Regions from separate parts of the Clostridium sp. CM041 genome, predicted to be linked through region 1. Evidence: riboswitches for the same ligand, from Rfam matches in the RefSeq annotation. Region 1 holds a riboswitch; each other region holds the start of a gene.
What was found. Region 1 has a riboswitch for cobalamin ahead of ACWJJT_RS08595 (acetyl-CoA hydrolase/transferase family protein). Riboswitches for the same ligand answer to the same signal wherever they lie in the genome.
Positions count from the first base shown of each region.

Region 2: it holds a riboswitch for cobalamin, as region 1 does, so the genes downstream of both, cobU (bifunctional adenosylcobinamide kinase/adenosylcobinamide-phosphate guanylyltransferase) here and ACWJJT_RS08595 (acetyl-CoA hydrolase/transferase family protein) in region 1, are expected to answer to the same signal.
Region 3: it holds a riboswitch for cobalamin, as region 1 does, so the genes downstream of both, ACWJJT_RS14910 (cobyric acid synthase) here and ACWJJT_RS08595 (acetyl-CoA hydrolase/transferase family protein) in region 1, are expected to answer to the same signal.
Region 4: it holds a riboswitch for cobalamin, as region 1 does, so the genes downstream of both, ACWJJT_RS07460 (sirohydrochlorin cobaltochelatase) here and ACWJJT_RS08595 (acetyl-CoA hydrolase/transferase family protein) in region 1, are expected to answer to the same signal.

Region 1 is NZ_CM143648.1:1,836,219-1,839,736, reverse strand. Features, by position in the region: gene ACWJJT_RS08615 (helix-turn-helix domain-containing protein) at 25-207, shown strand; gene ACWJJT_RS08610 (cob(I)yrinic acid a,c-diamide adenosyltransferase) at 253-792, shown strand; cobalamin riboswitch at 877-1,064, shown strand; gene ACWJJT_RS08605 (hypothetical protein) at 1,098-1,229, shown strand; gene ACWJJT_RS08600 (hypothetical protein) at 1,263-1,430, shown strand; cobalamin riboswitch at 1,431-1,618, shown strand; gene ACWJJT_RS08595 (acetyl-CoA hydrolase/transferase family protein) at 1,835-3,106, shown strand; gene ACWJJT_RS08590 (GntR family transcriptional regulator) at 3,185-3,518, shown strand, end outside.
Region 2 is NZ_CM143648.1:848,643-858,314, reverse strand. Features, by position in the region: gene msrB (peptide-methionine (R)-S-oxide reductase MsrB) at 1-122, opposite strand, end outside; gene ACWJJT_RS04120 (penicillin-binding transpeptidase domain-containing protein) at 368-2,434, shown strand; partial or broken gene ACWJJT_RS04115 (hypothetical protein) at 2,490-2,552, shown strand; cobalamin riboswitch at 2,512-2,692, shown strand; gene cobU (bifunctional adenosylcobinamide kinase/adenosylcobinamide-phosphate guanylyltransferase) at 2,855-3,415, shown strand; gene ACWJJT_RS04105 (ABC transporter substrate-binding protein) at 3,450-4,397, shown strand; gene ACWJJT_RS04100 (FecCD family ABC transporter permease) at 4,414-5,466, shown strand; gene ACWJJT_RS04095 (heme ABC transporter ATP-binding protein) at 5,467-6,231, shown strand; gene ACWJJT_RS04090 (O-antigen ligase family protein) at 6,552-7,691, shown strand; gene ACWJJT_RS04085 (alpha-amylase family glycosyl hydrolase) at 7,879-9,672, shown strand, end outside.
Region 3 is NZ_CM143648.1:3,147,612-3,157,283, forward strand. Features, by position in the region: gene ACWJJT_RS14870 (transposase) at 1-310, opposite strand, end outside; gene ACWJJT_RS14875 (ABC transporter substrate-binding protein) at 577-1,806, shown strand; gene perR (transcriptional regulator PerR) at 1,863-2,273, opposite strand; gene ACWJJT_RS14885 (PhoH family protein) at 2,450-3,826, shown strand; gene ACWJJT_RS14890 (phosphodiester glycosidase family protein) at 3,990-5,012, shown strand; gene ACWJJT_RS14895 (hypothetical protein) at 5,062-6,090, shown strand; gene ACWJJT_RS14900 (site-2 protease family protein) at 6,384-7,001, shown strand; gene trmB (tRNA (guanosine(46)-N7)-methyltransferase TrmB) at 7,049-7,702, shown strand; cobalamin riboswitch at 7,877-8,061, shown strand; gene ACWJJT_RS14910 (cobyric acid synthase) at 8,197-9,672, shown strand, end outside.
Region 4 is NZ_CM143648.1:1,583,433-1,593,104, forward strand. Features, by position in the region: gene ACWJJT_RS07450 (cobyrinate a,c-diamide synthase) at 1-886, opposite strand, end outside; gene ACWJJT_RS07455 (pyridoxal phosphate-dependent aminotransferase) at 935-2,047, opposite strand; gene ACWJJT_RS07460 (sirohydrochlorin cobaltochelatase) at 2,117-2,950, opposite strand; cobalamin riboswitch at 3,096-3,280, opposite strand; gene ACWJJT_RS07465 (transposase) at 3,478-4,389, shown strand; gene cobS (adenosylcobinamide-GDP ribazoletransferase) at 4,714-5,463, opposite strand; gene cobC (alpha-ribazole phosphatase) at 5,582-6,172, opposite strand; gene cobT (nicotinate-nucleotide--dimethylbenzimidazole phosphoribosyltransferase) at 6,192-7,274, opposite strand; gene ACWJJT_RS07485 (IS1182 family transposase) at 7,567-9,027, opposite strand; gene ACWJJT_RS07490 (DUF3892 domain-containing protein) at 9,198-9,458, opposite strand.

The sequences.
Region 1 (3,518 bases):
GAGATAGGGAGGTGTTTTCAAAATATGGTGGTAAATGTAGAAAAGAGGTTCGAGTTGGTTAGCTATATGGCTGATATTGAAAAGGGGATTATTGAAAAAACACTGAATAAAAACGAAAACAATGTTAGCAAAACATCAAGAGAATTAAGTATTTCAAGACAAGATTTGCAATATAAAATAAAAAAATATAAGATAACCCTGAGATAATAAAGCATATGTATGCATATGATAATAAAAGGAGAAATGAATATAATGGGGAAATTAAAAAACGGATATGTTGAAATTTATACGGGGAATGGCAAGGGGAAAACGACTGCAGCTGTAGGATTAGCCGTACGTGCAGCAGGAAATGGATATACTGTATTTATGGTACAATTTTTGAAGGGAAGTAAAACTGGTGAGATTGAAAGTGCAAAAAAACTGGCTCCCTTTTTTAATATATTTAGGTTTGAGAAAAAAAGAGGTTTTTTTTGGACATTAAATGCAGAGGAAAAAAATGAATTAAAAGAAGAGGTACAAAAGGGATATGAATTTTGTAGGGAAGCATTAAAAGAAGAAAAATGCGACATACTTATCATGGATGAGGTAATGGGAGCATTGAACAATCAACTAATAAGTGAAGAACAACTACTAGAATTAATGGAGAATAAACCTGGTAATATAGAATTGATTTTAACAGGGAGAGACGTACCTAAAGCTATAATAGATAAAGCAAACCTTGTAACTGAGATGAAGGATATTAAACATTATTTTAACGAAGGAATACCATCTAGAGAGGGTATAGAGTTTTAATTATGAAAAAAAAGTTGGTATATAAAGTAAAACAATAAAGCTAGCATAACTTACGTTTGCTTTATCATCATGGTTATATTGAAAATTAAATAAATGATTTATGGTTTTAAAGTTGTAGCTTAAAATTAAAAGGGAAACAAGTGAAAATCTTGTGCGAGCCCGTCACTGTAATGAGGAGCAAATTCGCTTGCATATCCACTATTTATAAAATAGGAAGGATGCGAATTGCAATGATACTAAGTCAGGAGACCTGCCATAAGGAACAATACTGATTACTCACGTGGATGTTGGGAGGTGTTATAAATATGGGTAAAATAAATAAGTTAAATAAATTTTCATTGAATGATTTATTTAGTACTGCGTATTTAAATTTAAAAAGAGCAGGTGCATATGGATGTTTCCCAGAACCACCTCAAATTCTAAAATTAAGTCAATAATATTGATATTTAGAGTTTGAAGGGGGAATAATTATGGATATGTACAAAAACTTAGGCAAAGAATTTATTGTCAATATAACAGGAAATAGAGAAGCCGATAGGATTATTATGAAAGAATTTAATAAAAACTCTGTTACAAATAAAGCTCAATTAAAAAAGATTTTATGGAAGAGATTAATAGAAACTTTTAAAAGAAAGTAATTTAATATAGCATATAAAGGTATGAGATGTTTTGCATCTTATTTAAAAGGGAATCGGGTGGAAATCCTGAATGGTCCCGCCGCTGTAATGGTGAGAAGCTTTAAATTATACCACTGACAAGTTTGTTGGGAAGGATTAAAGCGACTATGATCCAAAGTCAGAAGACCTGCCTTTATTAATGCACCAAGAACGCTACGAGTGATAGGGGGTGTGACACATATTTGTATGAAAATGCATTTTATATTTTGTGTTTTTTACAAATATGGTTAATATTGTTATGAAGTCCTTTAGCATAAATGCTAAAGGGCTTAATTTTTTGTGAGGGAGTAGGAATTATAATTATTCTACAAAGTACAGGTGATACAATTTGTTGAATAATTTATAATTACAAGGAGCGAAATATTATGGAGTGGCAAGTGAGATATAAAGAAAAGGTAGTTACTGCTAAAGAAGCTTCAGAAAAAATAAAAGCTGGGGATCGGGTAATTGTTGGTCATGCAGTTGGAGAACCTAAATTAGTTATAGGTGCTATGAGTGAAAATAAGGAAAGGTACGGAGAAGTAGTTCACATGGTAGGGATGGGAAAAGGAACGTATGCAAGGGAAGTTATAAATAGTGATATAGGGGATTTAACAACTTGCTTTTTTTCAGAAATGCCAAGATTATTCAGAGAAGAGTATTTAAAGGTTAATGTGGCTATAATCCAAGTTTCGGAGCCTGACGAACATAGTTTTTGTAGCTTTGGAGTTTCAAGTGGCTACGCTAAAGTAACTGCGGAGTGTGCAGATATTGTTATAGCAGAAGTTAATAAGAAGATGCCAAGAGTTTTAGGAGATAACTTTATACATGTTAAAGATATAGACTATATGGTAGAGGCTGACTATAAAGTTATGGAACTAAAAAAAGGTGAAATAGGAGATGCAGAAAATGAAATAGGAAGAAACTGCTCCTTAATTATAGAGGATGGATCGACATTACAACTTGGAATAGGCGCTATACCAGATGCCATACTTTTAAATTTAAAGGGTAAAAATGATTTAGGCATACATTCAGAGATGATATCAGATGGAGTAGTAGACCTTGTAGAAGCTGGAGTTATAAATAACAAGAGAAAGACTATTCATAAAAATAAGATAGTAGCTGCGGTTTTAATGGGAACGAAGAAACTATATAATTTTGCTAATAATAACCCAATGATAGATATGTTATCTGTTGATTATGTAAATGATCCATATGTTATAAGTCAAAATGATAGTATGGTATCAATAAGTTCATGTACACAAATAGATTTGATGGGACGAATAGTATTAGAGTCTATAGAATTAAAACAATTTAGTGGAGCCTACGAACAAGTAGATTTTATTAGAGGTGCGAATAAATCCAAAGGTGGTAAAGCGATAATAGCAGTTCTATCAACAGATTTTAATGGTAAGGTTTCTAGAATAGTTCCATTAATAGACAATGAAGCTATAGCATCGACATCAAGGACGGATGTTCATTATGTAGTTACCGAGTATGGTATAGCGGAACTAAGGGGAAAGACATTAAAAGAAAGAGGGAGAGCTTTAATAAATATAGCTCACCCTAAATTTAGGAAAGAATTAATCAAAGAGTGGAAAAGAAGATTTAGCAGCACCGCAGGCGATGATTTAATGATTAAGAGGTCGTGTCAATGATTGGAGTGAATTAGTCAATTAATTCAATATGCTTTGGGAGGGATTTTTATTGATGTTATAATAAATAGAAAAAGTGGAGTGCCACTTTATATTCAAATTAAACAACAGATTATAGATAAAATAGAAAAAGGAACCCTCAAAGTCGGAACAAAATTACCTACAGAAAGAGAATTATCTGAAATGTTAAAAGTAAGCAGAAATACTGTAAGCACTGCATATAATGACTTGGAACAAGAGGGGACTTTGAAAGCTTATCAAGGGAAGGGAACGTTTGTAACTGAAGATTTTATATCTTGGGAAATTAAAAATAATATAATAAAATTCATTGACTTAGGACTAGAGGAAGCTCTGAAAAGTGGAATGAAATTAGAAAAGTTTTTAGATATAGTAGATCGAAGGGTAGATGCAAAAA
Region 2 (9,672 bases), 980 kb from region 1:
TTCCAAAATTCATTTTCAAAAGATTTTTCTGTGCTGCTTTCCTGACTTACTTCAAACTGAATTGGAGTTAAGATCTTCTTTAGTTCTTCTTTACTTTTTTTAGTATAAACTTTATTATCCATAATAATGCCTCCTTAATAATGAGTATAATATTTATTGCACCAATTAATAGTTATTATATACTAAATACATTATAAGCAACAGGGGTAAAGATGTTTTGAAAATAGTATCCTGAGGGTATTAATTCTCTAGTTAATATAATTTATTTTTAATATATTTGGTTAATATGTAAAAGAATAAACTTTTAAAAATCGCACTATTTAATTATACTGTTCAAGTGTTATAATAAGTAAGGGGTGGTAATAAAATGTCGAAAAAAAATTTAAAAGTAATTCTTTTTACAACGATAGGGATTATATTAATAGTAATGGCAGTATTTATGTTTAATTTTTTTACAAAAGTAGATAGTGCAACAAAAACATTTGATACATATAAGAATAAGTGGGTAAAGCAGGATTTCAAAACAATGTATAGCATGCTTTCAGTTAAAACTAAGGAAACAATAACTGAAAAGGAATTTGTAGACAAATACAATGCTATTTATAGTGGAATAGAGGCTAAAAGTATATCTATTAATGTGGAGAATGAAGATAAAATTAAGGAAGGAAATAAAAAAGCTATAAATATACCATTTTCTATAGTTATGGATACTGCAGCAGGGCAATTAGAAATGCCAGGCTACCAGGCAACTATGGTGAAGGAAGAAATTAACAACAAAAATCAGTGGACATTGGTTTGGAATGAGAAAATGATATTTCCTAGTATGGAAGCGGGAGATAAGGTTAGGATAGAGCCAGAAGTGGCTATACGCGGAGAAATTTATGATAGGAATAAAAAACCACTTGCAATAAATGATTTAATTGTTACGATTGGAATAAAACCTATTACATTTATTAAAAATAAGGATGCTAATATATCGCAGATGGCTAAGATACTAGATATTGATGCTTCAGTTATAGAAAACAAACTAAAGGATAATGAAAATTCTGATCAATTTATACCGATTATTAACATATTGCGTAGTGAAAAAGTAAAAATAGATGGAGTTATGAAGCTTGACGGCGTAATCCAGAACAAGCCTAAAGGTAGAGTATATCCAGGTGGGGAAGCTTTGGGGTCGCTTATAGGATACATAAAGCCGATAACTGCGGAAGAACTACAAAAGAATTCTAGTAAAGGGTATAACTCATTTAGTTTAATAGGAAAGGCAGGTCTTGAACAGGTTTATGAAGACAAGCTTAAGGGTGAAAATGGGGCAACAATATATATATCAAAACAAAATAATAATAATAATAAGGTTGTAATTCTTAAAAAAGAATCAAAAGCAGGTGAAAATATAACATTATCAGTAGATAGTGAACTACAGAAGAAAATATATGAAGGGATGAATAAAGAGCCGGGAGCCAGTGCAGCAATAAATCCAAAAACTGGAGAGGTATTGGCTTTAGTAAGCTCGCCGTCATATGATTCAAATGCAATTACTACTTATGTTTCTAATACCCAAAAGGCAGAATGGGAAAAAGCAGGGGATCCATTTAAAAATAGATTTAAGGCTGTATATTCTCCAGGGTCTACATTTAAACTGATAACGGCTGCAGTTGGGTTAGAGCAAGGGAAGATAAAACCTAGTGAACTTATTAACATACCGGGAAACGAATGGCAACCAGATAAATCATGGGGACTCAATAAGGTTACTAGGGTTGGTGAACCGAGAGAGTCAGTGAATTTACAGGATGCATTTGTATACTCTGATAACATATATTTCGCAAAGGCAGCTCTTAATATAGGTAAAGAGGAATTTATAAAAGGATGCAACAGTTTTGGAATAGGTCAAAAGCTTCCAATAGATTATCCAATAGCAAATTCACAAGTAGCCAATGGTAACAACATTAAGAATGATGTAGCATTAGCAGATACTGGTTATGGTCAAGGGGAGGTCCTTATGAGCCCACTTCACCTTGCACTATCGTATAGCGCAGTTGTTAATGATGGAAATATTATGTCTCCAACTTTAGAAAGTTTGAATGAAAAGGTAAAGGCTAAGGTATGGAAAGCTAATGCAATTTCCGCGGATAATATAAAATTTGTAAAAGATGGTCTCACTGGAGTTATCGATAACCCAAATGGTACAGGTCATGCGGCAAAAGTTGATGGGCAAGCTCTCGCGGGTAAAACTGGAACAGCGGAACTTAAGAAAGATGACAAGGATAAAGCTGCAGAAGAAAATGGATGGTTTATATGTATGGATACAGCTAATCATAAAATAGTAGTATCAATGTTAATGGAAAACGTTAAAGAGAAAGGTGGAAGTCACCATGTGGTACCTATTGTAAAAGGAGTAATGGAATATTACTTAAATAAAACACTGAAATAGCGTTAGAAAGTAGGTAGAATGATTTACATTGCTTTAATATTTTTTTGATGTTACAATAAAAATAGTCAACTTAATAAAAATTGAATATTGTTTTAGGTGCCCTGTAACAGGGGTTAAAAGGGAAAGTGATTATAAAACCACTGCAGCCCACCGCTACTGTATTAGAGGATGAAATCCAAAGAACCATTGGGAAACTGAGAAGGTTGGAGAGTAAGATGATGCTAAAGCCAGTAAACCTGCCTATTGCTTGAAATTTTAGTCTTCGGAGGGAGGATGAAAAATGCGTAATTTAACAATAATATTGGGTTATCCAATATGTGAAAAATTCAATTGCATTATTCCACATCCTTGAGATGTGGTTTTTTTGTTTGGTGATTTTTTTATATAAGGGTATATTATTAAAATAATAAGGAGCACACTATGAAAAAAATTATACTTATAACAGGTGGCGCAAGGAGTGGGAAAAGTACATATGCTGAGAAGCTAGCTAAAGAAGAGAAGGGCAACGTACTTTATATTGCAACTTCAATTCCGTTTGATGATGAAATGAAGGACAGGGTAAAAAAACATAAAGAAAGAAGACCAGCTTCTTGGTATACTTTTGAAGGCTATAAGAATTTAAAACAGGTATTCTATAACGAAGAAATGCAGTTTGATACGATTTTATTAGATTGTATTACAATAATGACTACAAATCTTATGTTTGAAAAAGGGGGGGATAATTTCGATGATCTTAATAATCAAGCTATAAGTGCAATGGAAAAAGGGATTTTACAAGAGGTAGCAGTATTTCTTGACGAAGCAGAAAAAAACTTAAAAACAATAATTCTTGTAACTAACGAAATTGGCTCTGGAATTGTACCAGAATACAAGATGGCAAGGGTTTTTAGAGATATTGCGGGTAGAGTTAATCAGTATATTGCATCAAGGGCTCAGGAAGTTCATATGGTGGTTTGTGGTATTCCAATTAAAATTAAATAAGTAATTAAGAAATTAAAATTTATGGAGGTAACTTATGTTTAAAAGAAAAAGTATAATAAGTCTAGTTTTAGCTGTTTTTGTTTGTGTTGTATTTAGCGCGTGTGGTAGCAAGGGTGAGAATAAAGGGTCGCTTAATACTACTAAAAAGGAAACTAACGCTGTAGTATATCCGCTAAAGGTAGTTGACTCATATGATAGAACGGTCATCATTGAAAAAGAACCTAAAAGAATTATTACAATTGCACCAAATATAACAGAGGGAATATATGCACTTGGTAAAGGAAGCAGTGTAGTTGGTAGAAGTGATTACGATGATTACCCAGCTCAGGCCCTTAAGGTTACATCTGTTGGTGACTTATTGCAACCAAGTGTAGAGAAAATTGTTGAATTAAAACCTGATGTAGTTATTGTATCAGCTCTTTTTGATAAGGCTATTATTAAAAAATTAGAGGCTCTTAATATAAAGGTTGTAGCGCTTGGTGGTGAAGAAAATTTTAATGGTGTGTATGACACAATGTCAAAACTTGGTCAGGTTGTAAATGCTAGTGGGGAAGCCCAGACAATAGTATCAGATATGAAAAGGAAAGTTGCAGAAATAACTGATAAGGTTAAGGATGCTAAGAAGCCAACAGTGTACTATGTAGCAGGATTTGGCAAGAGTGGTGATTTTACAGCAGGAAAAGATACATTTATAGGTAGTATGATAGACATTGCTGGCGGAAAAAATGCTGCGGGCGACGTAGTTGGTTGGAACTACAGTGTAGAAAAGCTTGTAGAAAAGAATCCTGATGTGCTAATTTGTTCAAAGCTCTATGATTCAAAAAAAGGTATAGAAGCTACCAATGGTTACAAAGATTTGAATGCAGTTAAGAATGGCAAATTATTGGAGATTGATGAAAACATTATTGTTAGGCAGGGACCGAGACTTGCAGAAGGACTTGAAGCAATTGCTAAATTAGTTCATCCTGAACTTTTCAAATAAAAGGGGTTAAATAACCATGACGTTTATAGAAAATAAGAGTTATTATCGACGAGTTTTTGCAGTAGGGGTATTTTTACTCCTAATTGTAATGATTGTAGCAACAAATTTTGGGGTAGCAGATATTTCTTTAAAACAGACAGCCCTAATTATTATAAGCAAAATTCCAATATTAAATAACAGTGTATCCTTAGATGGAATTAATCCTACATCTGCAATCATATTGGTAAAGTTAAGACTTCCTAGAATCATTTTATCCTGTTTAGTAGGAGCAGCACTTTCAGTGGTTGGTACTTCTTTTCAGGGTATTTTCAAAAATCCAATGGCAGATCCATTTATTCTCGGAGTTTCATCAGGGGCTGCACTTGGGGCCACTATAACCATGGTTTTTCTTAATGAAATCAATTTTTTAGGGATGAGCATGGTGGCATTCAATGCTTTTGTAGGTGCTATAATAACTACTTTTTTGGTTTATAATATTGCGAGAGTCGGTACTAAAGTTCCAGTTACCACACTTTTACTATCGGGTGTTGCCATAAATTATTTATTATCATCCATTATTTCATTAATGATGACCTTTAATAGAGATAATATTGAAAAAATAGTTATGTGGACGATGGGAAGTTTTTCAACGGCTGGATATCACGAGGTAATTTTACTGTTTATAATAGTAGTTCCCTCAATTTTATTTATTTTTACATTTTCAAGAGATCTGAATATTATGGTTCTTGGAGAAGAGAGTGCTAGAAGTCTTGGTGTAGATGTAAATGGATTAAAAAAGTATATACTTTTAATAAGTACTTTGATGGTGGCAGCAGTCGTATCTGTAAGTGGAATAATCGGATTTGTAGGCCTTATAGTGCCGCACTCTATTAGAATGATTTTTGGACCAGATAATAGGGTGGTTATACCATTTTCTGCGCTTGGTGGAGCTATATTTTTAATAATTTGCGATACGCTTGCAAGGGCAGTAGTGCCTCCATCAGAAATACCAGTTGGAATTATTACTTCAATTTTTGGAGTTCCATTTTTTATATATTTATTATATAGAACAAAAAAGAAGGCGATGTAATTGATAGAAATAAATAACGTAAGTTTTTCCTTTGAACAGGAAGTATTAAAGGATATTAGTATAAACATAGAAAGAGGAAAATTTCACACTATTCTAGGTCCAAATGGTTCAGGTAAAACTACCCTTCTAAGGATATTATCAAAATCACTGCAACCTGAAAAAGGTAAAGTTTTTATTGATGAAAAGGACTTAGCCCAAATGAAATCAAAGTTTTTAGCAAAGAAAATAGCAGTGGTACCGCAAAGCACAGAAATCGAATTCGATATTTCAGTACAAGATATAGTTCTTATGGGAAGAACGCCTCATATTTCTAGATTCTGCTCAGAAAGTGAAAAAGATATGGAAATAGCTATAAAAGCTATGAAAATGACAAACACTTGGAGTCTTAGAAATAAAAGCATAAATGCATTAAGTGGCGGAGAAAGACAACGAGTGGTAGTGGCAAGAGCAATTGCCCAAGAAACAGGAATAATTCTTTTAGATGAGCCTATTTCTCACCTAGATATTCATCATCAAATTGAAATGATGAATCAATTAAAACAATTAAATGAAAATAAAAACATAACAATAATTGCTGTGCTACATGATTTGAACATAGCGGCTGCATATAGCAATCATATGATACTAATGCATGATTGCTTAGTTTACAAAGATGGAACTCCAGAGGAAGTATTAACAGAAGATATAATTAAAGAGGTTTACGGATTAGATGTATATATAACTAAAAATCCTAAAACGGGTAAAACTTTTATTATGCCATTTTAGTAGCAAGGGTAATCCTTTGCTACATTTATTTTTTTGAAACAATATGGGAAAAGAGATATAATGGAGGAAGGGGATAATAAAAATGATATCCTACAGATATTTTAGTCGGTGTAGCTTTAGGGCTTATATGTTGTAGAATAATAATATACCCTTTTAATAAAGTAAACAATAATACCAAGGCTAGTATATAATAGAAAGAGGTGACAAGGTTAATATTAGTACTTAATGGAATTGCAGTTTACAAAATGATAAGGTATTCTCTTGGGCACTTATCATTATGCTTACGGAAAAAATTTACTAGAGATGAAGGTGGCTTTATTATGGGTATTTTAGTTTTATTAACAATCATTTCTCCTTATACGACCATAATACCATTATTATATATGATATATATGGTGTTATTTAAAAAAATTAAGATAGATAAAAATTATTGGAATATAGGACTTTGCTTACTATTTATTTGGTCTTTAATAGTAGGAGTTATAAATTATAGTTTTACATCAATTGTTGCATCGTTTGCTCTCTTTATATATCTATGTGTTAGTATTTTTTTGCAAAATTATTGTAAAAATGAAAATATGGTGGAAAAGATATATATGCATTTAGTGTTTTTTTCTCTCTTCTCAGCAATTTTTGGAATTATTGAGAGAGTGTTATATGAGTATTTTAATTTTAATATTTGGGGTGGATTTCTTCAAAGCACAGCTCAGCCAGCAGTTAATGGTAGAATATATAGCACCTTTGGAAATCCTAATGTAGCGGGGAACTGGTTTGCTATAATGATTCTTGTAGGTATCTATTTTTGTAGCATTAAATCTAAAACTGCAAAATTATTTTATGAGACAGCGACAATCCTCTTTGTTATTGCATTGTGTTTAACGGGATCGCGGGGTGCTTTTATGGGGCTATTATTTGGCGTTTTTATATTTTATCTACTTAAAGGTAATAAAAAAGATATATGGCTGTTTATCACAATATTTATAATTACGGCTGTAATTACTTTTGTACCACCAGAAATGCTTAAAAATTTAACCGGACATGATTTCGATACCTCATTCAATAGTCGTTTTGGAATATGGGATGGATGTTTAAAAATGATAAAACTTAAGCCTTTTACGGGTTGGGGTATTATGGGGATAACTGACCATGGAGAAAGCTTCATGAAAGGGTATTATTATGCAACCTTATACCACGGTCACAATATCTGGATTACTATTATGACAACACTTGGAGCTGTTGGGCTTCTCATATATACCTATATGAAAATTAATTTATTCCGAAATTTAAAGATACTTCATGCACAAAATTGTAGATTAGTTCCAATGCTGGCGGGTATTCAAGCTGTAATAATTGGGCATGGACTGGTTGACTTTACAATGATTGCACCACAAGCTGGGTTATTATTTATAGCTAGTTCAGCTATAATAAACGCCCTTATAAAACAAGATAATATCAAGTGAGAAAATTATAATAGATATAATAATTTCATTATTAATAGACTAAATTTAAGTCGTTATATTATTTTTGAGTTTATTATTTATTTATTTATTTGAAGAACAAAGGAATTGATAATATTTAGTCGAATTAGATATATTAGTAATAAATATTTTGGCTTGCAATAATTTCAAATACGAAAGGAATTTTTAAATGGAGGATTATAAAAATAAAAACATCAAAATAATAGAGATTGATCCATATCTCAAGCCGTTTGAAAGTGATATTAGGTTTAGAGTGGACCGTTATACATCTTGTAAAAAAGAATTACTTGGTAATAATAAAAGCTTTGACTCTTTTGCGAGTGGCGACTTATTTTACGGGTTCCATTTAATTAAGGGGGGATGGGTTTATAGAGAATGGGCCCCTATGGCTGATGCTCTTTATTTAATTGGCGATTTTAACTCTTGGAATCCTCAAACACATCCATTGATAAGAAAAGAAAGTGGAAATTGGGAGATTTTTTTGCCAGGGGTACAAGCCCTAAAACATTTATCCTATGTTAAGGTAAGGGTAGTGGCTAAAGGTGTATCAAGAGATAGAATTCCTCTTTATATTAAGCGGACGATGCAGGATCCTATTACTAATGATTTTGTAGGACAAATTTGGCAACCAGACTTTGAATTTAAGTGGCGGGATAGTGAATTTCATGTTGATAGCGAATTGCCATTGTTTATATATGAGGCTCATGTAGGTATGTCCCAGGAAAAAGAAGGAATGGGTACTTTTAGCGAGTTTACAGAAAATATTCTTCCAAGGATAAAGGCTGCTGGTTATAATACTGTGCAGCTTATGGCGGTAATGCAACATCCATATTATGCCTCTTTTGGTTATCAAGTATCTAATTTTTTTGCTGTTTCATCTTGGTTTGGAACCCCTGAAGAGCTTAAAGCATTAGTTAATGCTGCCCACCTTATGGGAATTGCGGTATTACTTGATTTAGTACACTCTCATTCAATTAAGAATATAGCTGAGGGGATTAATGAGTTTGACGGAACTGATTATCAATTCTTCCATACTGGAGTTAAGGGGAATCATCCAGCATGGGGTACAAAACTTTTTAATTATGGGAAGCCAGAAGTTCTTCATTTCCTTTTGTCGAATATTAAGTTTTGGCTAGAGGAATACCATTTTGATGGTTATCGATTTGATGGTGTGTCATCGATGTTATATCACCACCAAGGGCTTGGAGTAGTGTTCTCGGATTACAGTAAATACTTTAGTATGGATACGGATATAGAAGCAATTACTTACCTTCAATTTGCTAATGACTTAGTAAGAGAAGTAAAACCTAATGCAGTAACTATTGCAGAGGATATGAGCGGAATGCCTGGAATGTGTCTGCCAGTTGATTTTGGTGGCATTGGCTTCGATTATCGTTTGTCTATGGGAGTGCCTGATCTTTGGGTGAAATTGTTAAAAGAACTGCCAGATGAAAAATGGAGCATGTGTCAGTTGTGGCACGAGTTAACTAATAGACGGCCTAAGGAAAAGAATATAGGGTATTCTGAATCACATGATCAAGCACTTGTAGGTGACAAGACCTTAATGTTCCGTTTAGGTGGAAAGGAAATGTATTCTCACATGCTAAAAAGTGATGATAATTTAATAATAAATAGAGCAGTAGAACTTCATAAACTTATTAGATTTATTACTATAACTTTAGCTGGTGAAGGCTATTTAAATTTCATGGGGAATGAATTTGGTCACCCGGAATGGATTGACTTCCCAAGAGAAGGTAATAATTGGAGTTATAATTACGCAAGAAGACAATGGAGTCTAATGGAAAATAAAGATCTTAAGTATGAATATTTGTCAAATTTTGATAAAGAAATGTTAGTTTTATTAAAAAGATATAATGTTTTAAGTGCAACAGACCTCCAAAATCTTTGGACTGATGATAAGCAAAATATGATTGCTTTCAGAAAAGGTGAATTAGTATTTTTA
Region 3 (9,672 bases), 1.3 Mb from region 1:
AAATTGAATAGAAAGGGTCTGAACGTAATGTTTTTACCCAAGAGGATATACTAGTTTCTTTACAATAAGCCATGATAATAAGTGACCTGAGTAATGCTGCCGCATCTTTTGGCGGAGCTCCTTGATTAGATTTAGAATAAGTACTTTCTATTAGAGGGACAATTCCGGTTAGGTCGGTAGACCATATTTTAGTTATTTGTGAACTACGCTCAAACAAAGTGATTTGTTGATTGGTTTGAATATAGAATTTTTCTAAAAATGTTTCAAGAAAATATTGATATTGGGAATGAGAAACCTTAACAGTTAACATAAAAACACTCCTCGCAAATGAAATAATGTAAAAAATATACATATTTAATTTTGCGAATTTTTACTAGCTGTCAAGTCTTATTTCACAATGTTTAAGTAAAAAAAATAAAAAATAATACGAATAGCTTAAATTTTCTAGGTTATTCGTACAATATGAGGCACCACGAATTTTTGAGGTGAAGTTGATTTTTGAGCAAAATGAATCAAGAGTTAGCAGTGCCTTAAGAGTTTCCGAGAGTGCACTTATTAATAAAGTGAGGTGAACTTATGAAAAAATCATTAAAAAATTTATGTTGCGTTCTTATAGTTTTAACTATGGTGTTTAGCTTTTCATCATGCAAAATGGATGAAAAAGAAAAAAAATTAAATATATTTTTAGATACAACTGATGAGTCTTCTTCAAAAGTAATTAAGCTTTTAATTGATGATTTTAAAAAGAACAACCCTGATGTTGAAGTAAAACTAAATGATGCACTAGGTGATAAAAGTGATATCATGGAGACCATTAATTTAGGAACAGAAATTGATGTGATTTTTACTAATAGGAATAAACTTATTGAACTTAGTAAAAATGGAGTTTTGAGTGATATGAAAGATTCTTATGATGATAATACTATAAATAATAGATACTATAATATTATGAGTTCTTATGGTAGAGTAGGAGATAAATACTATGGAATAGGGGTTGTGCCATATTCTATTGAGCTACTATATAATAAAGCGCATCTTGAGAAACTAAAAATATCTAACCCTAATAATTTAGAACAATGGTTAAATGTGCTAAAGAAAACTAATGGTAAGGGTATGAAAACTCCAGTAGTGTTAACGGGAGATGTAGATGCGAATGGATTTCTATTTTCATTAATAGCTAGCAAGAGCATAAGTATTCATGACGTTGAGGAAAAATATGATAGTGGTGAAGAATCTTATAAAGAATTGAAAGATGTACAGGGAATATTTAAAGAATTTGATTCTTTAACAAAAAATAATGGAATTACTAAGGACTCTTTTGAATTAGGTAATGAACAAAATATTACGAATTTTAATAATGGTGATTCTCCATTATTAGTATGTATTTCTTATTATAATTCTAAACTTAATGGAAGTAACATAGGCATAATAGAAGATTACGAGAATAATTCAAAGTATGGTTCTAATGGACCTATTATAATTAATTCTTTATTAAGTGTTCCTGTAAATGCAAAGAATGGCGATAATGCCGATGCGTTTATTAAATATATTTATAGTGATGAGGTTCAAGCAAGAATTGTGCAGAAAGGAATTATAAGTGGAAATAAAATCGCAAATAATAAAGTCTCAGGTATTGGTAAAATAATGGTTCAACATATATATAAAGCTAATGATAATAATGTACCTATATTATATAATTTACCTGATAAACTCAAAAACAATGTACTTTTGGCTTTGAAAAAGATTTTAGGTGGTGATTATAGCTCTAAAGAATGGGAGGAGTTATTAAAAGAAAGTTATAAATGATTTGGTAAATAAAGAAAGAAGTATGAATTGAATTTCATACTTCTTTCTTTATTTAATTATTTTTTGCAATTTTCACATAAACCATAAAAATATACTTTACTCTCTAAAACTTCATAGCTAGTATGCTGTTTTACATCTTCGCGTATATTTGAAAAACGTATGCCTTCTATGTCATCAACCCTGCCACAACTTATGCAATGTATATGAGGATGTGAAGACACATTGCCATCATATCTAAAGTTACCTTCACCTACATTAAGTTCAATTATTAATTTAACTTCTATAAGAGTTTTTAATGCTTTATAAACCGTAGCTAAACTCATAGTAGGATACGTTGGTTGCAGAGCTTTGTAAATTAATTCTGCAGAAGGGTGTTCTTTTGTTGATTGCAAATATTTATAAACAGCAATCCGTTGAGGTGTAAGTTTTAATTTCTTCTCTTTAAAAATTGTTGTAATGTTATCCATATACACCATCCTATAATGTTATCAAAACTGTTGTAGGTTTTATTATATAATAAAACCTATTACTTGTCAAAAAAATATATTTAGAATTAATAGGAATTTTAAATTTTATTTTATTTTTAATTCATTTATAGGATAAGTAACATATATTAGTAATAGAGAAAGGGGGAGCTGACATTTTGAAAAAAACCTATGTACTAGATACAAATGTTATTTTGTATTCACCAAGCGCCATATTATCTTTTGGAGATAATGATGTAATAATACCTGAAGTGGTACTCGAGGAATTAGATAGTTTTAAGAAAGATAAAAGTGATTTAGGGGCTAATGCTAGATATGCGGCTAGACTTATTGATAAACTTAGGAAGCAGGGGAAACTAAATGAGGGTATTGATTTAACAAGTGGAGGAAGACTAAGAGTAGAAATGAATCATTATGATACCAAAATTCCTGATTCTTGGAATAAAGATAAAGCTGACAATAGAATATTGCAGGTATGTAAAGGGCTTAAAGAGCAAGGCGAGGATGTATGGTTAATAACCAAAGACATTTTCCAACGAATAAAGGCAGATGCCGTAGATATTAATGTAGAAGATTTTTATGAAAAATTTGTACCGGAATATGACAATCAGTATACAGGAAGAATGGAGGTATTTGTATCTCCAGAAAAGCTTCAGGAGTTTTTTAGTAAAAAAAATCTGGAAGTTGGTGCCTTACTTAAATATGATGAGGAAACAGAAGAATATACCACTCCACTTTTATACACAAATCAATTTTTAATAATTCATTCAATGGAAAATCCTAAACAAACGGCACTCGCTAGATATGATGGTAAAAATGTAGTACCGCTTTATAATAAGGAAAGTAAACCTTCAGGAGTTTCGCCAAGAAATGTAGGTCAGAAATTTATGCTGGAAGCTTTAAGCGCTGACTCAGTAAAAGCACCACTCGTAATTATAAAAGGACCTGCAGGAACAGCTAAAACATTATTTTCATTAGCGGTAGGTCTTCAAAAAATATTACAGGATAGTAATGAACATTACAGAAGAATTTTAATTTGCAGACCCAATGTTACTATGGATGAGGAAATAGGGTTTTTACCTGGTACAGAACAAGAAAAAATATCACCATTCATGAGGCCAATATTTGATAATTTAGAGATACTTGTGGAATCTGATGAAAAAGAACGTTACAAAAATGAAAAGCAACTATTAGATAAAATAAATGACTTGTTTGATAGGAGAATTATAACTACTGAAGCTGTTGCTTATCTTAGAGGAAGGTCCATAGTTAAAAATTGGGTAATTATAGATGAGGCACAAAATTTGTCGCCGAAACAAGTTAAAGCAATAATAACTAGAGTTGGAGAGGGAACTAAGTTGATTCTTATAGGTGACCCAGAACAAATAGATCATCCTTTCCTTGATTCAAGGTCAAATGGTTTGTGTTATGCCTCTGAAAAAATGAAGGGTAGTGACTTGTGTTATCAAGTAACTTTGAAATATGATGAATGTGAGAGGTCGCCCCTAGCATACGAAGGCTCTAAAAAATTATAAAAATCTAATTCTATAGAAGAGAGTATAAAAATTTATACTCTCTTTTTGTATTAATTTATCATATGATATTTATATTCACAAAAATTACATTTAAAAGATGTGTTAAAATATATAGTTTTATTGTATAATATGATAGTACATAATAAAGAAAAGGATGGGAAAGATGAAAAAAATAGAAAAATGTGGGAAGAGAAAAAAAAGAAGTCAAAGCACGCTTGTTTTATTTTTTATAATATTTGAATTAACTTTTACAGCTATTACAGGCCCATTTATGATTTATTATGGTCCGTTTAAAAATGTAAAGACTACAGTGGTAGGCGCAGCAATGACCACCCTTACCTTACAGTGGCTAGCAACATCATTTTTATCCGATGAAAAAATAAAAGAAATTATGAAGGACCAAGTAGTGGAAACTATAGCTCAAAATAACTCGGCTGGCGTAAATATAGAAAATAAAGATGATAATAGTATTGAAAGATATAATATTAAAGGGACAAAATATAAAGGTCATGTGTTAGTAATCAGTGACGCGACTAGATTAAAAGTAGGGTATAGTAGTAAGCTCAACCAGGAAGGTCAATTAAGGGAAGGTCAATTAACTAGTGATATTGCAAAAGATAATAATGCAATTGCAGCAGTTAATGGTGGCGCGTTTACAGATAAAGCTGGTGACACACTTTGGGCAGGAACGGGAGCAAATCCAACAGGAATTATAATGTCTAATGGTAAAGAAATTTTTAATGATATAAAAGATGAAAATGAAAAAACAGAGGTTGTAGCATTTACTAAATCGGGAAATTTATTAGTTGGAGCTCATTCAATTAAAGAAATGAAAGAGCTTGAAGTGATGGAAGCGGTATCCTTTGGTCCGGCACTTATAGTTAATGGACATAAAACTATAAATACGGGTGACGGACGTCAGGGGATAGCACCTAGAACAGCTATTGGACAAAGGAAAGATGGTGCAATAATATTATTAGTTATTGATGGTAGACAGATAGGTAGTTTAGGTGCTAATTTAAGAGAGGTGCAAGATATATTGTATGATTATGGGGCTTATAATGCTACTAACTTAGATGGAGGTTCTTCTTCTACATTGTTTTATGATGATGAAATTATAAACAATCCTAGTGATAGTTTAGGAGAAAGATCTATACCTTCAATTATTTATGTGGAGAGTAGGTAATGAAGTGAAATTTGAGCATAGTACATTTTAAATTAAAGGAGAAGAAACTATGAGCTGGAAGAAAAGAATAAGTATATGGATAATATTTTCATTATCCATGCAATGTTTAGGTTTATTTTATATAGATCATTATTTTTTAGCTACTGATTCAAAAATGGTTACGGAAAAAATTGTTGAAAATAAAAGCGATAAATTAAAAAATATTGATATTACATTGCCAGCAAACGTAGAAAATATATTAGCATCCTATGATGCTAAATATTTATGCTATTATGAGAATGAAGAATTAAAAATTGCTAACTGTAAGGATGGAAGCGTTAAAAATATAGAGGCGGAAGATGGAAGTAAAATTTCTTTTTATAAATGGCTTCCAGATAGAAATAGAATGCTTTTAGTAGAGAAAAGTGATGATGAGTCTAGTAATTTAGTATTGTATTCTTATGACGTAGCAAAAGGTGAAAAAGCGAAGATTAAAGATTTAGCCTGGACTGATACAAATGCTGAAGTAGAAGATACTCAACTATCAATTTTAACAGGGTTTATTTACGTAAAAGTTTCAAGTAGTGGTGAGGGAAGCAGTATATATAGAATTACAAGAATGAAAGATATGACAAAAATTGATACAATACCAAAGAGTGTGAGTAATATGGCATTAGCGCGCCATGAAGATAATTTGGTGTACGAGGGATTAGTCTATAATAAAATGTATTCTACCACCCTTGAGGAACCTATAAATATTAAAGGTGTAGAAAAACTTACTTTAATTGGCACTGATGATGATGACAATGTGTATCTTGGAGAATTAAAAGATAATTTGGTAAGCAAAGTTTATTATGGTAAAACATCAGAAAACACTGAAAATTGGAAAGTGATTGATTTACAAAAACCTTGTAAAAAAAATGATCTATTCGTTACATCTCTTGGTAAGGTCTATCAAAATGATGCAATGAAGGGTGTAATAAAAGATGTTAGTTCTGGAACTGAAACTAGCTATAAAGGAGAATTATTGCAATTGTATACTAAGGGAATAGTATCATTAGTTAATAATAAAGAAGTATCTTTTGTTCTTTTTAAGTAGTCGATACTATGATGTTTTATTTAAGACCTTATCTTTTTAAGATAAGGTTTTTTCTATAACCTGAAAATATAAGTTAATTCATAAGGATATAGTTGTGGTAATATATTATTTTATTTTAAGAATATTCAATTCAAAATAACAATAAACTTTGTTATAATAGATATATTAGACATCTTAAAAAATAACAAGTCAAAGATGCATTAACAAGGTGAGTAGCGATTAACATTGCCTACCATGTAGGAATATAAGGAGGAATAAATTTGGATACACAACAAATATTAAATAAGATTTTGATGATACCGGCAATTTTATTAGCATTTACTTTTCATGAGTATGCGCATGCTATCGTAGCGGATAGGTTAGGAGACAAAACTCCACGATTTCAAGGGAGACTTACGCTGAATCCAATCGCACATATAGATCCAATGGGATTTCTTATGATTATATTAGTAGGGTTTGGTTGGGCAAAGCCTGTTCAGACAAATCCTAGTGCATTTAAAAATTATTATAAGGATGATTTGAAAGTTTCAGTTGCAGGCCCAATTGCTAATCTGATTCTAGGGTTTGTATTTGCAATTCTGACTGTGTTATTTTCGAAACTTCCACCAATTCATGGTGGATTATATACTATTATTAGCCAAATTTTAATAATTACAGGGTACCTAAATTGTATTTTGTTTTTTCTTAATTTAGTGCCAATACCGGGATTTGATGGATCTCATATAGTTAGAGATTTGTTCCCAAAGTTTTTTTACAATTTACCAGATGCAATTTATAGGTATCAATTCTTAATATTTATGGTGTTAATATTGCCTATATTGCCTGGTGGACAATCAGTTTTTACTTATATCGTGCAAGCGCCAGGGTTATGGTTATTTAAACAGTTTTTAAATATTGCAGGGATGTTTTAAATAAAAAGTAAATTTCATAAAAATTATAAATGTAGGGAGAAAAACATATGCGCTTAAGAAAAAAATATTGGGCTAGGCCAGAGCTGGAAACTAGTCATATTGTAATAACTGACCAATATGATCACAAAGGAAAATGGAATGAAGAATTTAAAAATAACAATGCAATTCATCTAGAACTAGGTTGCGGTAAAGGTAGATTTATATCAGAAAAGTCCAGGAGAGATCTTGATATCAATTTTGTAGGCATTGATTTAAAAGATGAGGTTCTGGTATTTGCCCTTAGAAAAGTAATAGAAGTAAGAGAAGTTGAAGGGGAACAAGACATAAATGTACGTCTTATGCCAATGAACATTATGCTTATTGATGATGTGTTTGCAAAAGATGAGATAAGCAGAATTTATATAAATTTTTGTAATCCTTGGCCAAAAGACAGACATAATAAAAGAAGATTAACTCATACTAAGTTCTTGACGAGCTATAAGAAATTCTTAAAACCGGGATCTGAAGTTTGGTTCAAAACAGATGATACAGAGCTATTCGAAGAATCAGTAGACTATTTCAAAGAGTGCGGGTTTGAAATATTATTTTCAACCTATGATTTGCATAAGAGTGATTTTAAAGATAATGTAGTTACAGAATATGAAGCTAAATTCACAGAAATAGGGAAACAAGCTATGTTTCTACAAGCAAAATTAATTTAGCGAATTTAACCATATGAGACTTAAGCATTTTAGATTCTTATTTATTGACAGGATTAACATAATGCTATAAACTTAATTACATAGAAATGTATTAAATTGAAAATTTTAATAATGAAACTTATGAATTATATTAGTTAAAAATGAATAGATTTGTTTAGGTGCCTTTTATTAATCAGCCAATAAAGTGGATGAAGTTACTTTAGTAGATGATTAGTAAGGTGAAAAGGGAATGTGGTGTAATTCCACAGCAGCCCCCGCTACTGTAATTGAGAGAAAATCTTTAATAACTACCTGAAAGGGAAAGTGATAAGAGAAAGTGTATCAAGAGCCAGGAGACCTGCCTAAATTAGTAATATTAAGCTTTCGGCGGGAAAGAACTGTAGAATTCAAGTTAGTGCAATGAAATATTTGTACATAACAGCAGGTGCGCAAGCTTGCTGTTTTTTTGTTGTGTGCCAAGTACGAATACAAGCAGGAAGAAAGGAGAAATAATAATGGCTAAAGTAATGGTTCAAGGAACCGCTTCATCAGTAGGAAAAAGCATATTAGTAACAGCACTTTGCAGAATTTTTGTGCAAGATGGGTTTTCAGTATGTCCTTTTAAGTCACAGAATATGTCATTGAATTCTTATATTACATTGGATGGAAAAGAAATGGGACGTGCGCAGGTGCTTCAAGCCTATGCGGCAGGATTGGAGCCAGAGGTATATATGAATCCGATTTTATTAAAACCTACCTCGGATAAAAAGTGCCAAATTATCGTTAATGGAAAGGTTTTTGGGAATAGTACAGCTATGGAATATCATAATATGAAATTGGAATTCAAAGACATGCTAAAAAAGCAGTTTGAAGAATTAGAGAAGAAGTTTGATATTATAGTAATGGAAGGAGCAGGTAGCCCAGCAGAAATTAATTTAAGAGATAGAGATATAGTGAATATGGGAATGGCGGAACTTATAGATGCACCTGTGATACTCGCAGGAGATATAGATAAGGGTGGAGTATTTGCGTCATTAGCAGGGACTTTGCTTTTGCTTAATCAGGCAGAGAAAAAAAGGGTTAAAGCCACTATTATTAATAAATTTAGAGGAGATTTAGAAATCTTAAAGCCAGGACTTACAATGCTTGAGGATATTATACATATTCCATGTGCAGGGGTAGTTCCTTATTTTAGATTGGAACTCGAAGATGAAGATGGTGCAGTAGAATTTAACAAAAAAATTACTGCAGCTATTGATATTGCTGTAATAAAGCTTCCACATATATCGAATTTTACGGATTTAGACGCATTAAAGGCTGAAGAAGATGTATCAGTTAGATTTGTTACAACTAAAGGAGAATTGGGCACGCCAGACCTCCTTATCATACCGGGAACAAAAAATACTATTGATGATTTAATTTCTTTAAGAAATTCAGGACTTGCAGAAGCGGTTCAGCAATATAGTGTAGAAGGTAACGTATTAGGTATTTGTGGGGGCTATCAAATGCTAGGAAATAGCTTAAGTGACCCTAATTGCTTAGAGGGAAATTCAAAAGAAACAGAGGGTATGAAGCTTTTAGACATAGACACAATATTTGAAGATGAGAAAATAACTACAAGAGTAAAGGCTCGTAGCATTAACATTAGGGATACTAGTATAGAAACTTATGGTTACGAAATACATATGGGAATTTGTAAATATGGTCATAATGCAAAACCACTTTTTGAAATCTATGATAAGAATGGTTCTGATACGTCATCCTTCGATGGAGCAATAAATGCAGGTGGAAATGTTATGGGTACATATATTCATGGAGTTTTTGATGGAGTAGAATTTAGAGAACATATGATTAATACTTTAAGGGTAAAAAAAGCTATGGAACCTAAAAAATCTAAGGTTTATGAAAATCTAAGAGAAAAAGAATTAGACAAGCTAGCAGATATAGTTAGAGATAATGTAGATATGGATTCAATCTATAAAATCATAGGA
Region 4 (9,672 bases), 250 kb from region 1:
GCTCCTTTATAAAAACCTCAGGGTACCCTCCACCTATGTAAAGAAAATCAATATTACTGGGTAGCTTCTTATCTTTAATTGGACTAAAATATATAACTTGTCCCATTTCCTCTAGAAGCTCTAAATTTTCTTTATAATAAAAACTAAAGGCCTTGTCATAGGCTACAGCTATCCTTTTCCCCTTATTCTCCACATGGAAATCATCTATATGCCTTTCACTTTCTTTAAATTGTTCTAACAATAAATCCATATCCAAATGCTTTTCTAATAACTTGGCACAGATTTCAATTTTCTCATCTAAATCCTCTGTTTCACTGCTTTGAATTAGCCCTAAGTGCCTACTTTTTAAGCTTAATCGTTCATCTTTTGGAAGATAGCCTAACACTTTCAAGTTACAGTTTTCTTTAATTGCTGCCTTAAGTAACTTATAATAATTTTCTGTTATATTATTTAGTATTATGCCCTTTATATTTGCATCTTTAAAATTTACTATTCCATTAATTTCTGCACAGAGGGTTGCTACCTGAGCCTTTGGAGACAATACAAGTATGATAGGCAAGTCTAAAACCTTTGACACGTGATACGCAGAATAGGATGTATTTATGCCTTTTCCATCATATAAACCCATTACACCTTCGACTACACCCAATTCTCCGCATCCTCTAGAAAAGCTAGCCTTAACTCCCGCCTCTCCCATAAGATACAAATCCAAATTTCTTGAACCTTTACCTGTTATCTTTGTATGAAAAGCTGAGTCTATATAATCAGGTCCTACTTTATACCCTTGTATCTCAAATCCCCTATTTTTAAACGCTTTCATAATTCCGAGTGTTACTGTGGTCTTACCACCACCACTTGAATCTGAAGCTATGACTATACTCTTCATTTATATTCACATCCTTTTGCGGACTATCCCCTAATGTGCAATTAGTTGTTAACTGTCCCCCAATGTTTTCACTATCAATTCTAAGTTTTTCAAACACTTAATCAATTTTCCATTCCTATCATTATCCTTAATAGCAAGCCTTACATATTGTTTATCTATTCCTCTAAAGTTATCTGCTTTTCTTATAACAAATCCTTGAGCTAGGCATAGTTTATAAAGTGTCTCTGAGTCCAGTCCTTTTAATTTGCATAATACATAATTTCCATAGGTTAAATATACTTTATCTATAAATGAAATATTTTCAAGTGATCTTATAAACCTAGGCCTTTCCGCTCTTATCCACTCTTTGCTTTTTTCAATATAAACGTTATCTTTTAACACATGACGTGCAGCCATTTCTGCAAAACAGTTTATGTTCCAGGGGTTTTGTTTTTCTTTAACTTTTTTTAATAGGTCTACGTTACTACTTATTCCATACCCAAACCTTATACCAGGCATCGCAAAAAATTTGGTTAATGCTCTTATTATAAATAAACATTTGTATGTTTTAACTTTTTCACTGAAACTGTGCTGTGAATCTCCAGTAAATTCTATAAAAGCCTCATCTATTATTATGACTTTGTCGTTACATTCACAATATTCAAGAATTTTTTGAAACTCAGCCTTATTTATGATATTGCCATTGGGGTTATTCGGATTACCTAAAACCACACCTTCTACACTCTGTAATCTATTAAGAATATCCTCATAATCATAGGAAAGCTCAGCATATTCATGCTTTAATAAGGTATTATCATCAATCTTCTCTTTTAAATAAGAATACTCTATACTACAATTCCACTTTTTAGCATCAATTTCGTACTCTACAAAAGATGGCACCACAATTAGTAGATTTTTATGACAAGCTATAACTAAGTCAATTATTTCTGCAGCCCCATTTCCTAAAACAAAATATTCTTTTGGGCAATCAATGTATTCTTTTAATTCTTTCAATACCTCCCTATATTGAATATCTGGATATCTTGTTAAAGCATCTACGGCTTCACTAATGTTATCAGTGAAACTTTTAGGAACCCCTAATGGATTAATATTAGAACTGTAATCTATTAATTCTCGCCCCTCAAGTAATCCATTAGTATAAACATCTCCACCATGTATCATTGAATACCTTCCTTTCTACTTGTAACTCTCATCTACCGTACTTTAGTTACTTATAACTTACGCAGAATTTTAATTTCCCTTATGTGTTTTCCCTACATTCTTAAACTTTTCATTAATTACATCATTAATGTGCTGTATATAAATGTCTTGAACGTCACTATTTTCCCCTAACCCATGCAGATATATTTTAACTTTAAACCCTTTTGCCTCTAAAATACTCTTCCAGGAGTCCTCTGCATCTCCCGCCATGTCATTCTTGGCATGTTCTCCCGCTACGAACAGTAGTGGCATTAAAGTGACTTCGCTAATACTCCGGGTAGTAACATTAGGTATTACTCTTTCCAAAGTTGGATACCCTTCCACGGTTGCTACATGTACATTGTTAAAACCTCTATCCCTTAAAACGCTTTCAAAACAGCAATATACTGCATTTGCAATATGGTTTGTACCATGCCCCATCAAAATTACTGTATCCATTGGTTGCAATTGCTTTGATAGAGCATCCACCATTATTGAGTAATCATCTGGCACGTCTGATTCTTCACCCTTAAAACATAAAAGAGGTCTTCCTATTAAGATATTTTTAAATGCTTTACATTCTTTGTATCTATTAACTACATTATTTATATAATCAAATTCTACTCCAGGAATAACATGCAAAGGCTGAACAATTACCTCATTATATCCTTCGCTTTTTAACTTTTCCAAAGCTTCTTCTGGAGTATCTACATGAATATTACCCCTATTCTTAAGTACTCTAAGAATAATATGCGAAGTAAACGCTCTTCTTATATCATAATCTTCGAAAGTATGTCTTATTTTATCTTCTATTGCATCGATAGTTACTTTTCTTGCATCTTCATGTGTTGTTCCAAAACTTACAATTAAAATTGCCTTCTTCATTTCGTTCATCCACCTTACTAAATATTTTCAGAAATATATCATAACATTTACATATAATGCTTTTTAAAACAAAAAAAATAGTACGCATACGATAGCGACTACTTTTTAATTAATCCATAATTAAATAGTTCTTTCCCTCCGAAAGCTTGTTAACATCATTTAGGCAGGTCTCCTGGCTTTTGATTCTTCCTTTAATTTTCCTCCCTCATTTTTAATTTACGAAGTGGAATTTAAAAGTTTCTCATCAATTACAGTAGCGGGGGCTGCTGCGGATTCAAACCGCATTCCCTTTTCACCTATTTCAAGGCACCTAAAATTATATTCAATTCTCTATTAGTTCTAGTTTATTATACTTAAGCCTTACTGTCAATATTTAGAGTGTAACCTTAGTTTAATAGGGCAAATAGTTAGGGACGGTTAACAACTATTTAAACTATTTATATGCTAACTTAAGATTATGAATATGAATATCATCCCGATTCATAGGCAATAATTCAAATGAAAATCTATGAGGAAGGGTGATTTTAATGCCAAGAAAGGCAAGAGAAAAAACAGATGACTCTATATTTCATATTATGTGCAAAAGTATCAGCGAAATAAATTTATTTAAGGATGATGAGGATAAGAACAAGTATTTATCACTTGTAAAGAAGTATAAATATCTCTATAATTTTAAAATCTACGGTTACTGTCTTATGGATAACCATTCACATTTAATGATTGATGCTAATGGTGCTGATATATCAAAAGTAATGCATGGAATAAATTTTTCTTATGCAATGTATTTTAATAAAAAGTATAAAAGGGAAGGACATCTTTTTAAAGATAGATTTAAGAGTAAAATAGTTAATAATGAACGATATTTGAAGACTTTATCCCTATATATACACAATAATCCTACGGATATAGATGAATATAAAAATTGTCCCGAAAAATATGCTTTTTCTAGTCTAGCCATATTTTTAGGAAAAAGACATGATTCCTTTAAATTAGTTGATTACGGATTTATTATGAGTTCTTTTGGTAATAACCTAAAAAATGCAAGAAAGAATTACTATAATCTTATCTTTCGCTGTAATGGAGAAAAATTAAAACAAGAAATAGAATTTAAAGATGAAAAAGCAGAGTATAAATGTGAACGAAAGATACTTGTAAGGAATTTTAAGCCAGAAGATATAATAGAATTTATAGCGTCAAAGATGAATGTATCAAAGACTAATCTTTATATGAAGTACAGTAGAAAGCTTGTACGGGCAAAAGCCTTAACCGTTGTTCTAATGAGGAGCCTCTGCAATTTTAAATCTAGCGATATATCCAGCACTCTTGGAAACATTACACAGGCTAGAGTATCAAGATTAAGCACTATTGGCATCGAATTAATTGGAACAGAAGAAAAATACGAGAATATTATCATGGATTTTATTAAACGTTATGCTTAGTAATAATTTATTAAGTTTCAATATTATGATTAATTATTTATTTTAACCTATCTATTTATTAAATCTGTTATATTAAATAAAAAAAATAGGATAACAGATGGACATTTGTTTTTAATAAAATATGGACAAGTATCAAAAATATACATTTTACTATGTATAATATAAAAATATCTAAAATTAGTGTTCAATAAATTAAATCAACAATAAAAAGGTACAAGTTTCGATAAATAACTTGTACCTTTTTAGAAGATAAATAATTGTTAACCGTCCCCATTTATTTCATCTACCTTACCTTATTGTTACATCTACCTTATTGTTATATTGTTATATTGCTATAAATAAAATCATAGTTAGAATTTCAACTAATTCATTATTAGCTCCTAAGCTATCTCCCGTAAGTCCCGTAATTTTACTCTCGCAAAACTTATTAAATAGGAAACTTAAAAGTAACGCTGATAGTATCAATATAACACTTTTATTAAATCCTATTAATAAGGTTCCAAATACAATAGTTATAACACCCGAAATTACCACCCTTTTTATGTCAATATTTCCAATAAATATATTACCCGAGCCTGTTTCTTTAGCATTCTTACCAATAAAAGATATAAAGACAACGGTAAATCTTGCAATTATTGGCGTTGCAATTAATATGAGTGGTAAATTCTTTCCTATGATAGTGCAGACCGCTGCATATCGTGCTAACATATCAAATACTATAGCAATAGTTGCATAAGTGCCTACTGTGCTGTCCTTCATAATTTCTATTATTTTATGTTTGTCTCCTTTAAACGAAAAGAAACCATCACAAGTATCTCCAAGTCCATCCACATGTAATCCTCCAGTAATAACTATCGGTATAATAACTACAAATATTGCTGTAATATCTACTGGCAGCACTTTTATTAATATATAATAAGTTATCCACTGGACAATTCCTATAAATAATCCTACCACCGGAAAAAATACAGATCCCCGCCTAAAGTTTTCCTTGTCACAGTTTAAACTTTTATTTATAGGTATCCGTGTGAAGAATTGGAAAAACAGTAAAAAATTATTTAAATATTCTCTCATTTTATTTGCTCGCAAAGACTTGTCCTTGCAAAGCTCACCTCTTTCCTAAATAGTAATGTTTATTTTAATTTTAAAGTTAATCGGCAAGAACTAAATATACCTCAAATCAATTTTCTAACTATGCATTATGAATAATAGCATCAATATATAAATTACCATATTCATATTTTATAATGCTTATATCCCCATTTTTACAACCAAATTTCCAAAACAAATCTATATTTTCATTCATAATATAACAATATATAGCTCTTATGACTCCCGAATGAGCGCATATTAAAATATTATCGCATTCTAGCTTTTTAATATGCTCCATAAAGTTCTTAACTCTTTCACATAGTTTAATATAACTTTCTCCATTCGGAGGTACAAATTCTTTCCAATTATTTTGCCAACAAATACACTGTTGGGGATATGAAACTTTAATTTCCTCGTATGTTTTCCCTTCAAAATCTCCAAAATCAGTTTCATTTATTCTATTATCTTGTATAACTCCAATTTCCTGTTGTCCTAAAACTAGCTTTGCCATTTCTAAAGTTCTTTTTTTATCACTAACATATACTCTATCTAATTTTATGCCATCAAAGAAATCTTTAGCCTTATTGCCTTGAGTTATGCCAATTTCATTTAGACTTATATCCAAATTACCATAATAAGACCCTTTTCTATTTTCTTCAGTCTGGCCATGCCTTAACAAATAAATATTCATAAATTTTCACACCTAAATTTTACCCTACGGTATTCTCCCTTATATCTATATACTTTTTACTATCAAGCGTTGCCTCTTCAAATGTCCCCATATTATCCATAGTGAAAAGCGCCGCCTCAATTATATTAAAAGCAAGAGGACAACCTGACCCTTCCCCCAGTCTCATGTTCAAATTTAGCATAGGTTTTAATCCTATTTCCTTCATTATAAAAGCTGCCCCCGGTTCCGCAGATAAGTGAGATGCAAATATATATTCCTTCACTAATGGGTTTAGTCTATAAGCACATAATGCAGCTGCTGAGGCTATAAATCCATCAATAACAATAGGCACCCTATTCTTCGCAGCTGACAGGAAGCACCCACATAGTCCCGCAATATCAAATCCTCCAACTTTTGAAAGTACATCGATAACATCATTTTTATCTGGTTTATTTACTTCAATAGCTTTCTTAATTACCCTCTTTTTATTAATAAATTGCTCCTGCGTAATTCCTGAACCTTTACCTACTGACACCTCTACTTCAAGTCCTGAAAGAACGCTCAAAATTGCTGCACTTGTGGCAGTATTTCCTACCCCCATTTCCCCGGTGCCAAACAAATCATACCCTTTGCGCGCTAAATCATCAATTGTATCAATTCCAACTTCTATAGCTTTGATTGTTTGTTCCCTAGTCATTGCCGGTCCTTTCATCATGTTCATGGTACCATATGCAATTTTTTTATTTATAATTTTAGGATTGTTAAAGTCTGCATCAACGCCTATATCTACAACTGTAATCTCACTTCCAACAAATTTTGATAAAACATATACACCCGTGATTTTTTTAGTGAAATTATTAGTAACTATAGCCGTTACGTTTTTAGGACAGTTAGACACATCTTCTTCCACCACTCCATTATCACTGCACATTATAACTACATTCTTTTTATTAATTTTGTTATGTATCTCTCCAGTAATTCCTGCCATCTTAGCTATAATATTTTCTATTTCACCAAGACTTCCTATAGGTTTTGATAAACTATCAAGTCTATCCCACGCTTTTTTCATAGCCTCTTTATTTAGTGGTTTAATACGCTGTAATGTGTTGTTTAGCAGTTCCATTTGTTTACCCTCCTGCTTATATAGTTTATTACATAATATTAACACATTTAAACACATCTTCCCCTTTTTTCAAAGGAAAAACTTTTTGGATTTAAATTACAGTTAACAATTAATGTGAATTAGTTGTTAACTGTCCCTTATTAAAGACATAAAAAAACAGGGATAACGAACGAGGCCGCTGAAAAAAGCACTCTTTATTTAGTAGAGTTTTCAAGCTTGAATAGAAAAAGCATGAGATATTCATATTTTGGATATCTCATGCTTTTTATTTTATAATTAAGTTTTAAAAGCCCTATTTCATGCTTTTCAACTTAATTATTCTCTTTAGATTCACAGTGAAGATTGATAATGCACCTTGCATTTGCATACTAATTAAGCCTGACGATATTGCTACATCATAGCTATGTTGGTGCTTAAGTTCACTGTTTTTAGCCTCTATCATATAACGTTCCCTAGCTCGTTTTTTAAAATATTCACTTTTTTCGAACTCTATTTGATCTTTGTGAGTATTTGACTTTATTGAAACTGAATAAGTTTTAGATTTAGCGCCTTCTTTATAACACCCATCTTTATGAACACAATTTTTACACTTTTCTACATTAAAATAGTAGGTTAGCACTTGATTTTTACCAACATTCTTCTTTCCCTGTTTTGCTTTTTTAATAGCCATATGACCTGCCGGACATACAAATAAACCAGCATCTTTATTAAACTCAAATTCATCTTCTTTTTTTCGCATTCCTTGTGAAATTACAGGATTTAGTCTTGAAATTAATGCAATTTTATTTTCTTTTGTATATTCTAGGTTTTTCTTTTCAGAATAAGCTGTATCTCCAATTACTTCATTTACATCTATACCAGCCTCACGGCTTTTTTCTATTAAGGTTATGAGCTCCTTTCCATCACTTTTTTCGCCAGTTGTAATAACAGCTGCTGTAATTAAACGTTCTTCACTCATAGCAAGGTGTGATTTATATCCAAAAAAAGAACTATCCTCAGTTTTATGCCCCACTTTTGCATCCTCATCTTTTGATATTTTTAGATTTTCTAAGTCATCATTAATAGCTTCAATTAAGTAGTTTAATTTAGTTTTCACAGCTGGATTTGCTGCAGTTTCTGGCTTCTCGTTTATGGTATCAATTAATAATTTGCAGTACTCAAGAATATCTTCAAGTACTCCAGTTGTAACTTTATTAGGTAACTCTTCTTTAATACCAGGATGTACTCCGTACAATGTTTTTCTTAAGTTTTTTGCACGTTTCAATAATTCCTCGCTTGCTGACTTTTGGTTATAACGTGACTTGGTATGCGTAGCATCAACTATTATTGCTTTACTTTTTAAAACTCCCTCTTTTATAGCAAGTTCTACAGTCTTGTTTATTAATAAATCCAATAAATTCATGTCTTTAAGGCGAAGCTTTCTAAATTTAGTTAGTGTACTTGAGTTTATTAAATTTGTTTCTTCTGGGGCTAAATTTAGAAAATATTTAAAGGACATGTCATAAAGAGTTCTTTCAACAACATCTTCATCAGACAATTCATATATTACTTTCAAAAGTAAATATTTAAATAGCATTATGGGGTTAATAGCACCTCTACCCATAGATGAACTATAGTTAATCATCAATTCGTCATAAACAAATGAAAAGTCAACAAGGTCATTAATTTGCTTTAAAATGTTATCTTTCGGAATAATTAACGAATATAAGCCATGGTATGTATTTATTTTTATTTCCAATTGTCCTTTTAGCATAATAGTTTAGCCCCTTTTATTTTATTCTACTATACTAATTCGACATATCTTTTAAAATTCCTTTTTGTTTTTTAATCTTTTATATAAAAAATCGCCATCTTTAATTAGATGACGATTTTTCATATAGTTTTTCAGTGGCCTATAACGAACGTCCCTGTTTTTTTATGTCTTTAATAGATATCATTATCATCTATAACTGGTAAATTGTCTAAATTATTGGATTTATCTTGATCAGGTAGACTTTTTAAAAATTCTTCACCTTTTTTTGAAGTTGAGACAGATACTCCACTTATATTTCCTTGTTTTGCAAGCAGCACTGCTTGTTCTTTTGAAACTATTTCTCCATTTTCAAGTTCGTATGCTGTAATTTCTCCTTGATTGTCTTTCGCTACTCTACTAATAACATGAGCTGAGATTTCGTTTTTATTCAAAATAACACTACCTTTCTTAATACATATAAACATGTATCTCTTATTGGTAGATACTTAAACAACATTATATATACTTTTAAATTAAGTATCGCCATATACAGTTTTACCAATTATATAAATTTTATGAAAAATATTAATATATTTATTTATCTATAACACTAAGAGATTATTGCAAGTTATTCGCATTTGGGTGTATACTATTTGTTGCTACTAT